Regions from separate parts of the Mesorhizobium sp. M2A.F.Ca.ET.042.01.1.1 genome, predicted to be linked through region 2. Evidence: riboswitches for the same ligand, from Rfam matches in the RefSeq annotation. Region 2 holds a riboswitch; the other holds the start of a gene.
The links. Region 2 has a riboswitch for cobalamin ahead of EOA23_RS20855 (CbtB domain-containing protein). Riboswitches for the same ligand answer to the same signal wherever they lie in the genome.

Region 1 (7,301 bases), on a different contig from region 2:
TTTTCCTCGGCACGGCGCCCGATCAGATCGTGCTGACGGCCAAGCTCAACGCGCTGCTCGGCTCACGCGGCGGCAATTGGGAAATCCTCACGACATCGGCATTCATCACCATCATCGTGCCGCTGATCGTGTTCTTCTCGCTGCAGCGCTATTTCGTCCGCGGGCTGCTTGCCGGCTCGGTGAAAGGAGGTTGAAGACATGCAATCGGCTTTGAAGGCGACTTCGAGACCAGACCCTGCGATCGACCGCGACTGGTGGCGGGGCGCGGTGATCTATCAGATCTATCCGCGCTCCTACCAGGACTCCAACGACGACGGCATCGGCGATCTGAAGGGCATCGTTCAGCGTCTGCCCTACATCGCTTCGCTCGGCGTCGATGCCATCTGGATCTCGCCCTTCTTCAAATCGCCGATGAAGGATTTCGGCTATGACGTCTCGGACTACTGCGATGTCGACCCGATGTTCGGCACGCTCGCCGATTTCGACGCGCTGGTGGCGGAGGCCCATCGCTTGGGCCTCAAGGTGATGATCGACGAGGTGCTGTCGCACACCGCCGACATCCACCCGTGGTTCAAGGAAAGCCGCTCCAGCCGCAGCAATCCAAAGGCTGACTGGTATGTGTGGGCCGACGCCAAGCCGGACGGCACGCCGCCCAACAACTGGCTGTCGATCTTCGGCGGTTCGGCCTGGCAGTGGGACACCAGCCGCCAGCAATACTACATGCACAATTTCCTGGCCGAGCAGCCCGATCTCAACTTCCACAACCGGGAAGTCCAGGACGCGCTGCTCGACATCACCCGCTTCTGGCTGGAACGCGGGGTCGACGGCTTCCGGCTGGATACGATCAATTTCTATTTCCACAGCCAGGGGCTGGAGGACAACCCGCCGCTGCCGCCGGAACAGCGCAACGACCAGACCGCACCCGCGGTCAATCCCTACAACTACCAGGACCATATCTACGACAAGAGCCGGCCGGAGAATCTCGGTTTCCTCGAGCGCTTCCGCGCGCTTCTGGACGAATATCCGGCACAGGCCGCCGTCGGCGAGGTCGGCGACTCTCAGCGCGGCCTGGAAGTGGTCGCCGCCTACACCGCCGACGGCAAGCGCGTGCACATGTGCTATTCCTTCGACTTCCTGGCGCCGGAGAAGATCAGCGCGGCGAAAGTGCGCGCGGTGCTGGAAGCCTTCGGCCGGGTCGCCAGCGACGGCTGGTCGTGCTGGGCCTTCTCCAACCATGACGTGATGCGGGTCGCCTCGCGCTGGGCCGCCAACGAGATGGACCCGACCGCCTATCTGAAGGTGATCTCGGCGCTTCTGATGTCGCTGCGCGGCTCGGTATGCATCTACCAGGGCGAAGAACTCGGCCTTGGCGAAGCAGAGCTGAAGTTCGAGGATCTGCAGGACCCCTACGGCATCCGCTTCTGGCCGGAGTTCAAGGGCCGCGACGGCTGCCGCACGCCGATGGTGTGGGAGGCCGCGGCCAAGAATGGCGGGTTCTCGACCGCCAAGCCCTGGCTGCCGGTGCCAGGCAGGCACCTGTCCCAGGCCGTCAACGTGCAGCAGGGCGACGCAAGCTCGCTGCTCGAGCATTACCGCCGCTTCCTCGCCTTCCGGCGCCAGCATCCGGCGCTGGGCAAGGGCGATATCGACTTCATCGAAAGCGATGGCGATACCGTCGCCTTCACGCGCCGCGAGGGCAATGAGCGGATCGTCTGCGCCTTCAACCTCGGCGGCAAGCCCGCCGAGATCGATCTCGGCCAAGGCGCGCTGCAGCCCTTGCCCGGACATGGCTTTTCGGGACAGACTGGCAGCGGGCCGGTCCGCCTCGGCGGATACGGCGCCTGGTTCGGGCGCATCGACTGAACTTGCAGACAAAGATCAACGGGAGAGGACAAACATGGCCGATGTCACGCTGAACCAGGTGAAGAAATCATACGGCAACCTTAACATCCTCCACGGCATCGACCTCGACATTAAATCCGGCGAGTTCATCGTCTTCGTCGGACCGTCGGGATGCGGCAAGTCCACCTTGCTGCGGTCGATCGCCGGGCTCGAGGAGATCACCGGGGGCGAACTGAAGATCGACGGCGAGGTGGTGAACGACGTGCCGCCGTCGAAGCGGGGCATCGCCATGGTGTTCCAGTCCTATGCGCTCTATCCGCACATGACCGTCTACGACAACATGGCCTTCTCGATGAAGATCGGCAAGGAAAGCAAGGCCGAGATCGACAAGCGGGTGCGGCAGGCCGCGGAAATCCTGCAGCTCACCAAATATCTCGACCGCCTGCCCAAGGCGATGTCGGGCGGCCAGCGCCAGCGCGTCGCCATCGGCCGCGCCATCGTGCGCAACCCGAAAGTGTTCCTGTTCGACGAGCCGCTGTCGAACCTCGACGCCGCATTGCGCGTCGCCACCCGCATCGAGATCGCCAAGCTCAAGGAATCGATGCCGAACACCACCATGATCTATGTGACGCACGACCAGGTCGAGGCGATGACGCTGGCGGACCGCATCGTGGTGCTGAAGGACGGCCGGGTCGAGCAGGTCGGCACGCCGATGGAACTCTACAAGCGTCCGGGCAATCTGTTCGTCGCCCAGTTCATCGGCTCGCCGGCGATGAACATATTGCCGGCAAAGATCGAGAAGGCCGGCAATCCGACCGTGGTCAGCCATGTCGGCGACCGCAAGGCGACGGTGCCGATCGCGACGCCTGCCTCGGCGAATGGCGCGGCGGTCAGCTTCGGCGTGCGGCCGGAGGATCTCGCGATCGCCACCGGTTCCGACTACCTTTTCGAGGGCAAGGTCGACTATATCGAGCAACTCGGCGAGGTTCAGCTCGTCTATATCGATATCGGCCGCGCAGACCTGCCGCTGGTCGCCAAGCTGCCGGGCAATATCGAGGTCAAGCGCGGTGAGACACTGCGGCTCAACGCAAGCGCCGGCGATCTGCATATTTTCGACGCCGACGGCCATTCCTTCACGCTGCATCGCGAAGAAGCGAAGGCGGCCTGAGCGCAGAGCCGCTGCGGCAAAGAAAAAGCGGCGGGCCTCGGCCCGCCGCTCCTGTTTTCAAATCACGGTCGGCTGTTAACGATTGCCGAAGTGGTCGCGGTCGGCGCCCTGCGGAGCCGACTTCTGCCCGTCGCGCGACGAATTCAGCAGCTTGTAGACCGGCGAGTCGGTGCCGATCGACGAGGTGCGGGTCGTATCCACGGCGGGAGCCGGCTGGTTGACGCCGCTGTTGCCGTAATTGTCGCTGCCCGCGAAAGCAGCCGAGGAAACCGCCATGAGAGCCGCGGTGGCAAGAATGATCTTTTTCATCTCAGTACTCCTGAATTTACTGATCCGACCGAGGCGACGGGCAAACCCGTCGCCGTTCGAAGTCGGCTGTCAGTTGTTACCGAAAAGGTTGCGGTCGGCGCCCGTGGTGACAGGCTTCTGTTCAGCCGGTTCGGACTTGCGGACCGAGGCTGTGTAAGAAGAGTCGACCGTGGCGGCCGGCGGGTTGGCCGCCTGCGCGTTGTAATTGTCGCTACCGGCAAAGGCGCTGCCGGAAATTGCCAGAAGGGCGGCGGCAGTGAGAACAATCTTTTTCATTTTTGCTACTCCAGTATTTTTATTCAGTCCGTCTAGCGGCGTGTCTTGGGAATGAAATCGCGTCGTTCGGACAGCGCTGATTTGGGTGAGCCGATCGCCGGATTCCAATCACGAAGTTTTTTCGTCTGGACCATGAATCCGCATCTTGAAGTTTTCATAAGCATGCCTATGACTATATTTTTATCGAGTTTAATCAAGGACTTATGTGAGTTCGGCAGTTGGCTCACCAAGTGTGTCGGAGCGCCAACGTTCACAGCATCCTGTACGCACCGTCAACAGAAACGAACCGTTCGGTTCGATTTTAGAATCTGCTAATAGTCACTTTTTGATACTGTTAACCATCGGAGCCTTCCTGAAGCTCGTCCCGAGGAGTTCTGGAAGCCGAGGCATGGCGCAAGGACGAGACTCAGCACCGTCAATATGCCGCCCATTGTCGCGCCGCATGGATGCGATGTCGTTTTCATGCCGACGGGAAACCGGCTGTCGTGGTTAGATCAGGCCATCTCAGGTGCCGCTTCGTCGCGACGAGGCGGAGAATTGGGAAGCCGGTCGAAATCCGGCGCTGCCCCCGCAACGGTGGTGGAGTGAGGTCGCAACGGGAGACCACTGGGCCATGGGCCTGGGAAGGTGTTGCGACCGCCCGCGAGGGCAACTCCAAAGCCCGGAAACCAGCCAGAGACATTTTGAACTCGACTGATCGCGGTGGGCGGTCAAGAGGCGGACGGCGCGTGCCCGGCCCTGCCGGTGGCGGTCGTTCTTCTCCATCACCACCAGTTCAGTCCTTGATGCGAGGACAGGACATGGATGCGCGCAACGACATGCTGAGGCTCCTGCAGAGCCGCAAGCCGGGCTACTCGCTTGAGCAGCCCTTCTACACCGATCCCGACTATTTCAAGCTCGATATGGAGCTGATCTGGTATCGTGACTGGTTGTTCATCGGCCATGATTGCGAGCTGCCGAAACCAGGCAGCTACATCACCGTTCAGATCGGCGATTATCCGGTGGTGCTGGTCCGCGACCAGAAGGGAAGGATCAACGCTTTCCACAACTCCTGCCGGCATCGCGGCAGCCGCGTGTGCAACACCGACAAGGGCACCGCCGCCAAGCTGGTCTGTCCCTACCATCAGTGGACTTACGAGCTCGACGGGCGGCTGCTGTTCGCGCGCCAGATGGCGGAAGGATTCGACAAGAGCCAGTTCGGCCTGAAGCCGGTCGCCTGCGAGAGCGTCGGCGGCTACATCTTCATTTGCCTGGCAAAAGAGCCGGCCGACTTCGCGCCGATGCGCGCCATGATCGAACCCTATCTCCTGCCGCACCGGCTGAGCGAGGCGAAGGTCGCGTTCGAATCGACGATCGTCGAAAAGGGCAACTGGAAGCTCGTCTGGGAAAACAACCGCGAGTGCTATCATTGCGCCGGCAACCATCCGGAACTGTGCAAGACCTTCCCGGAAGCGCCGACGGTCACCGGTGTGCAAGGCGCCGACAGCGATCCGGAAATGCTTGCGCACTGGGCGAAATGCGAGGCGGCGGGTCTGCCGAGCCGGTTCCGGATCGACCCGGCCGGGCAATACCGCGCGACGCGCGCGCCGCTGCTGCGCGACGCCGTCAGCTACACGATGAGCGGCAAGCGCGCCGTGGCGAACAACCTGTCCGCCAGCGTCGCCGCCGACCGCATCGGCACGTTGATGCACTACCATTACCCGACCACGTGGAACCACATCCTCATCGATCACGCCGTCACCTTCCGTGTGCTGCCGATCAGCGCCACCGAGACCGCGGTGACGACGAAATGGCTGGTCCACAAGGACGCGGTGGAAGGCGTCGACTACGATCTGGCAGAACTCACCCATGTCTGGACCGAGACCAACGATCAGGACCGCCGCATCGTCGAGGAAAACGCGCTCGGAATCCTGTCGCCGGCTTACGAGCCCGGTCCCTATTCCGAGTTGCATGAGGGCGGCGTCATCCAGTTCGTCGAGTGGTACACCTCCTTCATCGGTCCGCGCCTCGCCGAAGGCGGTCGCCCGGCGCTGCGCAGCGTCGCCTGAAGGCTGAGGAGATGAACGCGATGACGGATCTCGGCCTCTATCGCCATCTCGACGAGATGGCGCCCTGGAACGACAGGCTGCAGGTGCTGGAAGTGATCGGCGTCAGCGACGAGGCGCCGCAGGTGAAGACGTTCACCTTCCGCTCCGACAATCAGACCTGGTTCCGCTACAAACCCGGGCAGTTCGTGACGCTGGAATTGCCGACGGCAGACGGGCCGCTGATGCGGACCTACACGCTGTCGTCCTCGCCGTCGCGGCCGTTCTCGATCGCGGTGACGGTGAAAGCGCAAGCCGACAGCGTCGGCACGCGCTGGATGTTCGACAATCTGAAGCCCGGCGTCCATGTGAAGGCCTACGGGCCGGCCGGCGATTTCTCGCTGCACAGCCATCCGGCGGCCAAATATCTGTTCATTTCGGCCGGGTCCGGCGTCACGCCGATGATGTCGATGCTGCGCTGGCTGAACGACTGCGCGCCCTGGACCGATGTCGGCTTCGTCAACTGCGCGCGGCGGCCGGAAGAGATCATCTTCCGCAAGGAGCTCGAACTGCTCGGCAGCCGCATGCCCGGCCTGTCGCTCGGCTTCATGATCGAGGAGCGATCGAGCCGCGAGGGCTGGTTCGGCCATATGGGCCGCATCGACGCGATCCGGCTGCCGCTCCTGGCACCCGACTTCCGCGAGCGGGAGATCTTCTGCTGCGGGCCCGACCCCTTCATGCGCGCCGTGCGCCAGATGCTGGAGGCCGCCGGCTTTGACATGAGCCGCTACCATCAGGAGAGCTTCGCCGCGCCGGCCCTGGAAGAAGTCCCCGCGCCGTTCGCTATGCCGGCCGGCGACGACGCCATGCCGCTCGCGGAGGCGGTGACCCCGGTCCGCTTTTCGCTCTCAAATGTCGATGCGGAATGCGTCGCCGGACAGACCGTGCTGCAGACGGCGCGCGCTTCGGGCGTCAGGATCCCGGCGGCCTGCGAATTCGGTCTCTGCGGAACCTGCAAGGTGAAAAAGGTCTCGGGCGAGGTCTCGATGAGCCACAATGGCGGCATTCTCGATCACGAGATCGATGACGGCTATATCCTGGCCTGCTGTTCGAGGCCATTGTCAGCGCTGGACATCGAGGCCTGAAGGCTTGTCGGTCGAGGCGAGGACCGTTGCGGGATCATCGTCGTCGGGATCATGCTCCTAAACCCCGTAGCGCTCGGTCCGGATGATCCCCGCCGGGACACCGGCGCCGATCAAGGCGTCGGCGGCGGCTGACACGAACGCATTCGAGCCGCAGACATAGGCGAGCTTCGGCGCCTTGGGCAGGCGCTCGACGGCCTGCGCCATCATGCGGGCGTCGACGCGCCGGGAATAATCGGAGGGGCGCCTCGCCGGCTCGCGGGTCAGCGTCAGCACCAGATCGAACCCGTCGCGACGGTCGTCCAAGCCGATCAGCTCGTCGCGAAAAATCACCTCGTCCCAGATCCGCGCCGAAAACACCAGCGCAACGGGCGTCGCCTTGTTGCGCAGCGTGCGATGGCGCACCATCGCCATCAGCGGCACGACGCCGGAGCCGCCGCCGACCAGAAGGATCGGCCCGCCGTCGCTCTCCTCCCAGATGAAATGGCCGCCCAGCGGTCCGCGCAGCTCGATCTCGTCGCCGACGGCGGCCACGTCGTG
Region 2 (7,301 bases):
GAGGAACATGGAGCTCAGCGCGCTGCACAAGGCGGCGGTGACGGCAAGGGCTTCGGAGACGAACATGGCTGGCGGCTGCGGCGATTCCACCCAGGATTGGGCAGGCGCCGATGCTTACGCCAGCTCGCCGCAATGCGCTAGCCGGACCGGCGCCCGCAGGGGCATGCACCGGGATATCAAGTCGAGGACGACGGCGGGCTTGGCCCGAACACAGGAGCGACGGGGCGTATGCCCCGCCGGTTCCATAGCTTTATTCCGGCAAGAGGGCGATACGGACGGTCTATTGCATGGCTGCTGGGTTCATCCACAAGAACTCCCAGACATTGCCATCCGGGTCTTCTATGTGACGGTTGAACATGAAGCCGAGATCCTGTGCCGGGTTGGGATCGGCGCGACCGCCCGCTGCAACACCTTTCTCCATGACCGCGTTGACCGCGTCCTTGCTGTCGACGGTCAGCGCGATCAGCATCTGGCTCTCGCGCCTGGCATCGCCGATCGGCCGGGCTGTGAACTGGCTGTAGTGCTGGTGCGTCAGCAACATGACCCCGATCGATTCGGAGAACATGATCGAGCTGGCCTGGTCGTTCGAGAACTGCGGGTTGAGCGTGCCGCCGATCGCGAGATAAAACTTGGTCGCTGCCTGCAGATCGCGCACTGGCAGATTGAGGAAGAGCATCTGGGTCATCGGGTTGAAACCTCCGTTTCATTGACGGGTACTAGTCAGTCTAGTACTGTGTCGATGGCTATCATGCGGGAACGGTACCGTCTAGTACTGATAGAGGGGCGCTATGAAAATTGCTGTTGAGACCAGATCGGCCCGTAAGGATCGTGAGATCATCGAGGCGGCGACCGCCGCCTTCATCGCCAAGGGCTATGATGGGACCAGCATGGAGGAGATCGCCACCAGGGCGAGCGCTTCCAAGCAGACTGTCTACAAGCACTTCACGGACAAGGAGACGCTTTTCACCGAAGTCGTGGAGTCCACCGCTTCTCAGGTCAACGACGTTGTCGAGTCCGTCACAATGCTGCTTTCCGAGGCGAAATTCCTGGAGGGCGGCCTGCAGCAGCTTGCCCGGCGATTGACCACGACGCTGATGAACGACGAGTTGCTGAGGCTCCGGCGTCTGATTATCGCCAATGCCGATCGGATGCCGCAGCTTGGCCGCAGCTGGTACGACAAAGGCTTTGAGCGCATGCTTGCCTCGGTGGCGGAGTGCTTTGAAAAGCTCACCAGCCGAGGCCTGTTGCAGACCGGCGATCCTCGTTTGGCGGCCAGCCATTTCTTTGGCATGCTGCTTTGGATTCCGATGAACGAAGCCATGTTCACCGGAAGCAACCCGCGCTCGAAAGCCGACCTTGAGCGCCACGCCGATGCCTCGGTCGAAGCGTTCCTTGCCGCCTATGGGGCACGCTCGAAATAGTCGCGCCGGCCTGGCACGATCTGCTCAGCGCAACGAACCGCATTACGTCGCCTGGTGTCGCAGGAGGTCGGCCGGCCTCAGCCAGTTAAGCAGCGCCTGAGAGTCCAACGCGATCGGCTAGGGGACGGCGGAGGGAAAGCGAATGGCTACTATCGTACTCTTTCACTCGGTGCTGGGCCTTCGGGCGGTGGAGCAGCAAGCCGCTGAGAGAATGCGAGGCGCCGGCCATGATGTTGTGACGCCGGACCTGTACGCGGGATTAACGGCGCCGTCGGTCGACGAAGGGCTTGACCTGATGGGCAAGGTCGGGTGGGAAATCATCTGCGGCCGTGCCAGGGCGGCGCTCCTCCAGACTTCTCGAGACGCGGTGCTCGCAGGCCATTCGATGGGAGCTGGGGTGGTAAGTGCCGTTTGGCCAGAAAGAATCGCTGCCGCGGGCGTTGTGCTGCTGCATGGCCTTGCCGATATTCCCACAAATGTTCGTCGACACATTCCGGTCGCGGTCCACGTCGCCGACCCGGATGCGTTTGCGCTGCCTGAACAAGTTGCCGGCTGGTCGGCGGCGGCAAAGCGCAGCCAAGTCAAGGCGGAGATTTTCACCTATCCGGGGATCGGCCATTTCTACACCGATCGGGCGCTGCCGGACTATAATGCGCCCGCAGCCGAACTGACTTGGTCGCGCGTTCTGGCTTTCCTGGAAACGATCGCACGAAAGACTTGAAACGGTTCGGTGATATTGTGAGACGCTGAATCGTTCTAGACGGTGCCGGCCCGCGGCGAGGGCAAACGGAAGATCGAGCACGCGGCGGCGATCAGCGCCGCCATCGTGACCAGCAGCACCGCCAGGCTCGGTAGGTGGAAGACAATGTCTTGCCATCTGGGCTCGATCACCGCGCCGGTGCTGAAGGCCTCGCCGCTGTACTGGCACAGGATCCAGGACGCGCCGCTGCGCACCATGTCGGCGTCGATGTCGGAGATCAGCGCCTTGGCCTCGCGTTCGGCCGCGGGCATCGTCGCCATATAGGCGAGCAGCGCCTTGGCGGTGGCGAGATAGGCGTGGCTGCATTCGTTGAAGGGGCTTTCCTCGTCGCCGAGGCTTCCCGGCATCAGGCCCCAGAGGCAGTATGTGAATTGCAGATTGCCGTGATTGTAGAGCCGCCTGAAGGTCGGATCGGTCACGGTCTGGCGTTGGGCAAGGTCGAGGATGTCGCCGCGATAGCGCGCGATCACCGCCATCTGGCCGTGGGTGAGGCTGGGGATCTGGATGCCCGGGGGAGGCGGAGCCGACGAGCCACTATGCGCCTGCGCCGAGGCTGCCGCCAGCAGGGCGAACAGTGCCGCAACCGAGCAATTCCAGAAAAAGTGTGCCGCGGTTTTCCGTCCGGAATTGCGAGAAAACAAAAGACCAAAGCGGCTCAGCGGTCGTGTCGACCGTTGAGCCGCTTTGGCCGCCAGGGCGAGGAACCGTGGCGGCCAACGCATGGGTTTCAGGCGTAGCGGCGGGCGGGGCCGCGCTGGTCGCGCACTGCAACCACGCGCTCGGCAACAGCGCCGAAGCCGAGTCCGACGACGGTCCACAGCACCAGCTGGATGCCGAGCGAGGCGACGCGGAATTGCCACAGCACCGTCGCCGAGAAGTTCTCCGGCACTTCGTTGATGTCGGGCAGGGCCGCCTTCACCAGCGCGAAGACGACGAGGAAGGCGAGCCCAGCCACGATCGAGGCATTCCAGGCGCCGAGCCTGCTCCACAGCCGCTGCGCCAGGCCGACCGCCGCCACCATCGCGGCGATCGAGATGACGATCATGATGAAGAACAGTTCGGTGCGGTAGGCGATGGTTTCGGGATTGCCGACTGCGGGCGGGTTGGCCGGGTATTTGAGGCTCGGAACCACGATCACGGCAAGGAAGCCGAGCAGCGCCAGCAGCGCCGAGGTGCCGCGCGGGCCGAGCGAGCCCAGCCGGCCATAGGCATAGGCGAAGACCAGCGAGAACAGCCCGCCAAGCGCCGCGCCATAGACCAGCACGCCGGTCGCCAGACCGATGCCTGCCTGCTTGGCGCGGCTGACCATCTCGGGCTCCGGCGCCTCGCCGGCGGCCTGCGCCTGCTGTTCCTCGAAGGCGATCGCCTTGTCGACCTGCGGCTCGCCATAGACGCGAGCGAAGGCGAACGCCAAAATCCCCGCCACCAGCCCGACAAGCATGCCGCGCAGCAAAAGTTTTCCGACCATGTCAGAGTCCCTTCAAGCAATTTCCCGGAAAAATTAAGCGTTTTCCGCCCGGAATTGCGTCAGACCAAAACTTAGGACGGTTCAGCCTTCGCTGAAACGCTCCTAGTGGCAGGGGAAGCCGAGCAGGTGGCGGCCGTCATGCACGAATTCATGCACTACCGTGCCGCGGATCAGCGACGTCGCGCCTTCTTCCGCGCCGACGAAATAGATCATCAGCATCAGCATCAGGCCGGCGAAGATTGCCCAGGGCAGAAGCTCGCGGACGGGAATCGCAACCGGGCCGTAGGTCGGGGCGAAGGTGGTGTCGGACATTTTGACCTCCTACTGGGATGCTGCGTCCCGTTGATCCAACTGTGGCTGCGGGATAAGGCCTGACTTTCGGCTGGTGCCGATCACAGTGGCGCGACCGTGCCGGACTCGCACCGGCTTCCAATCCCTATAGCGCTAAAACACTTGTCAGCACTTCGTTCGCCTGTCAACGACATGTAATGGTCAACGCGGCTTCGCCTGGCCGAAATTTCACTGGACCACGGAGTTTTGGCATGTTCGCCCGCCTGACGATGATCGCAAGCGGCGCGACGCAGGCCGCGCGCAAGGGCCGCTTTCCGACGGACGAGGCGCCGGAGCCGAGCGCCCTCGATCGCGCCGGCGCGATCGCTTCGTCGCTGCGCCGGGCCGACCGCGTCTGGACAAGTCCGGCGCTTGCCGCGCGCAGGACGGCCGAGGCGCTCGGCCTGGATGCCACGGTCGAGCCGCTGCTTGCCGAGCAGGATTTCGCGCGCTGGGCTGGCAAAAGCTTCGAGCAGGTGCAGGCCGAGGACCCGGCAGGCATGGCGGCCTGGTTCGCCGATCCGGACGCTGCACCCCATGGCGGCGAATCGCTTGCCGCCGTCGCCCGGCGGGGTGCCGCGCTGATGGAGCGGCTGGCCGGCGAGGGCGGGCACACCATCGCGCTCACCCATGCCGTGCCGATCCGCGCCGCCATCGTGCATGTGCTGGGCGCGCCGCTCTCCTCGGTTTGGAAGATCGACATCGAGCCGCTGTCGTTCACCGAGTTCCGCAGCGACGGCCGCCGCTGGGTGCTGCACGCGAGCGGAGTCGCCGGCGCGAGATAGCGCCGGAAACAGCTTTTCTGCTGACCTTGGGCCGCGGTGAAGACGAATCCTGCTGTTTCAGCAACCGCTAACGGAACGGAAACGCCTTGCTGCTATGGTGCTGCCCTGTGGCGAGGAGAGCCTTGCCTTAGGAGCCGCCGGATATGGCCAATTATCCCGAGACCGAGCGCCGTCTTCATGCGCGCGAATTCGTACTCAAGGAAGCCACGATCATTGCCGGTGCCGTCAGGATCGGCTGCTCGGTCAGGAATCAGCACGAGCAGGGCGCGGAGTTGCGCGTCGCCGCCGATACGGACATCCCGGAACGCTTCCTGCTCGAGGTCCCAGCCGACGATATGATCTATCGCGCCCTGGTGCGGTGGCGGCGCAACGATCGCATCGGTGTGGCGCTCTACAGCAACGCGCCGAGGGGCTGACGCGTGGTCCTCGGCAATTCGTGACTTGATCCTGTCCGGATGGAATGCAACCCGGCACATCGGGAACGCAACCGCGGCGCGTGCGTTCATGAGGGCCGATCAACTGGGATTTTCGCGCATGAGCAGGACAGCCGTTTGGGTGGCGCTGATCGCTATCATTCTCGTGGGCCTCTATTTGTTGCAGCACAATGGCATGATCAGATTCTGAAGCGGCGCAGCTTAGGCGCCGTTCGCCGGGTCAGCAGCAGCTGTTCTCTCCGCAGCAGGGCTTGCCCGCGGCCGCTTGGTCCTTCAGCCAGCGGTCACGCGGCTTGCAACTCGCCGGCCGTGGCGAAAGCTCGACCTCGATGGCGCCGCCAACGACGCTTGGCTGGGCCGCGCGGTGCAGTTCCATCGGGCGCACGCCGTCGCTGACCTCGAAGGTCAGCTTAGCCGACTGGTCGAGGGCCACGTGATCCGAGACCTTGCGGATGATCGCAGCGAACTTGCCGGCCGACATATGGACCGGCCCGCCTTCGTCCACGTCCCATAGCTGGACGAAGATCTCCGACCAGGATTCCGGATTGGCCTCGCAATCCAGCGCCGAGAACTGGCCCGCCTTCACCTCGGTGACATGATAGCCCGGTTTAACCGGCCGCCCGTCATAGCGGAACACCAGTGGCCTGTCCTTGTAGTCGGCCAGCGCGCACAGCAGGTCGCCAATGGTCAGGTCGGAGGGGTCGATCGGGGCGGCGATTTTATGATTGTCAGAAGACAGCATGTCGGCTATTCCTCATTTCAACATTTCAAGGATTATTGAAACGTGGATGAACGTCAAGCCCTGATCGCCTTTGGCGCGCTGTCGCAGGAAACCCGCCTGCGCCTGCTGCGCCTGTTGGTCGTTGCCGGACCGGAAGGCATTTCCGCAGGCTCTCTCGCCGAACAGGTCGAGGTCTCCCCCTCCAATGTCAGCTTCCACCTCAAGGAACTGGAACGGTCCGGCCTCGTCACCGCGCGGCGTGATGCCCGCTCGATCGTCTACAGCGCCGAGTACGACGCGCTGTCCGGCCTGATCCGGTTCCTGATGGAGGATTGCTGCTCGGGCCGCCCGGAAATCTGCGCGCCGGCGCTTGCCGCGCCTTGCTGCCGGCCGGGCGAGGGGACCAGGCAATGACTGCCGCGCCCTTGGCCCAGCGGGGCAAACCGATGAGCGGCTTCGATCCATTGCGCCGGTTGGTCGCCGAAGCCCTGGGCACCGGTCTGCTGGTGGCGACGGTCGTCGGTTCCGGCATCATGGCCGAGACGCTGACGCACGATACCGCGTTGGCGCTGCTCGGCAACACGCTCGCGACCGGCGCCATGCTGGTGGTGTTGATCACCATCCTCGGGCCGATTTCGGGCGCGCATTTCAATCCCGCCGTTTCGCTGGTGTTCTGCCTCAACCGGTCTCTGCCTGCCCGCGATCTCCCTGCCTATATCGCCGCGCAGTTCGCCGGCGGCGTCGCCGGCACTCGCTCACCAACAGCTTTTCCGGCATCAGGCCGGCCGATCTGCCGGGCTTCATCGTCGCCGAGCTGCTCGGCGCGCTGATCGCGCTTGCGCTGATGGGCTGGCTGCTCAAGCCCGAAACCGTTCAGCAATCCCACCCCCTGAAAGCAGAACCATGACGGTCACGATCTACCACAATCCCGCTTGCGGCACCTCGCGCAACACGCTCGCCATGATCCGCGCCAGCGGCGAGGAGCCGGTGGTGATCGAATATCTGAAGACGCCGCCGAGCCGCGAGCGGCTGCTCGAACTGATCGCGGCGATGGCGATCACGCCTCGTCAGTTGCTGCGGGAGAAGGGAACGCCTTACGCCGAGCTCGGCCTTGCCGATCCGAAATGGAGCGACGACGAGCTGATCGATTTCATGCTCGCCCATCCGATCCTCATCAACCGGCCGATCGTCGAGACGCCGAAAGGGACAAGACTGTGCCGGCCGTCGGAGGCGGTGTTGCCACTGCTCGACAATCCGGTGCGCGGGTTCGTCAAGGAAGACGGCGAGAAGGTCGGCCACGAACCGGGGCAAGCCTGATTGGAAGCCGCCGCGCCCATCGCCCGCAACCGCCACGTCCTCGTCACGTCTCTGGGCATCACCCA

Region 1: linked by a shared signal. The riboswitch ahead of EOA23_RS03645 (aromatic ring-hydroxylating dioxygenase subunit alpha) and the one ahead of EOA23_RS20855 (CbtB domain-containing protein) in region 2 are both predicted to bind cobalamin.

What each region holds. Positions count from the first base shown of each region.
Region 1 covers NZ_RZRX01000012.1:38,166-45,466, forward strand. Annotated here, with positions in the region: gene EOA23_RS03620 (carbohydrate ABC transporter permease) at 1-194, shown strand, start outside; gene EOA23_RS03625 (alpha-glucosidase) at 199-1,863, shown strand; gene ugpC (sn-glycerol-3-phosphate ABC transporter ATP-binding protein UgpC) at 1,898-3,010, shown strand; gene EOA23_RS03635 (DUF680 domain-containing protein) at 3,086-3,319, opposite strand; gene EOA23_RS03640 (DUF680 domain-containing protein) at 3,389-3,595, opposite strand; cobalamin riboswitch at 4,085-4,287, shown strand; gene EOA23_RS03645 (aromatic ring-hydroxylating dioxygenase subunit alpha) at 4,396-5,643, shown strand; gene EOA23_RS03650 (hybrid-cluster NAD(P)-dependent oxidoreductase) at 5,664-6,764, shown strand; gene EOA23_RS03655 (ferredoxin reductase) at 6,822-7,301, opposite strand, start outside.
Region 2 covers NZ_RZRX01000141.1:1,028-8,328, reverse strand. Annotated here, with positions in the region: gene EOA23_RS20885 (DMT family transporter) at 1-66, opposite strand, end outside; gene EOA23_RS20880 (VOC family protein) at 281-685, opposite strand; gene EOA23_RS20875 (TetR/AcrR family transcriptional regulator) at 789-1,421, shown strand; gene EOA23_RS20870 (dienelactone hydrolase family protein) at 1,564-2,142, shown strand; gene EOA23_RS20865 (hypothetical protein) at 2,178-2,657, opposite strand; gene EOA23_RS20860 (CbtA family protein) at 2,909-3,649, opposite strand; gene EOA23_RS20855 (CbtB domain-containing protein) at 3,752-3,961, opposite strand; adenosylcobalamin (AdoCbl) riboswitch at 4,011-4,086, opposite strand; gene EOA23_RS20850 (histidine phosphatase family protein) at 4,192-4,764, shown strand; gene EOA23_RS20845 (PilZ domain-containing protein) at 4,908-5,180, shown strand; gene EOA23_RS20840 (DUF6428 family protein) at 5,419-5,940, opposite strand; gene EOA23_RS20835 (metalloregulator ArsR/SmtB family transcription factor) at 5,983-6,333, shown strand; partial or broken gene EOA23_RS20830 (aquaporin) at 6,366-6,826, shown strand; gene arsC (arsenate reductase (glutaredoxin)) at 6,823-7,236, shown strand; partial or broken gene EOA23_RS20820 (MFS transporter) at 7,237-7,301, shown strand, end outside.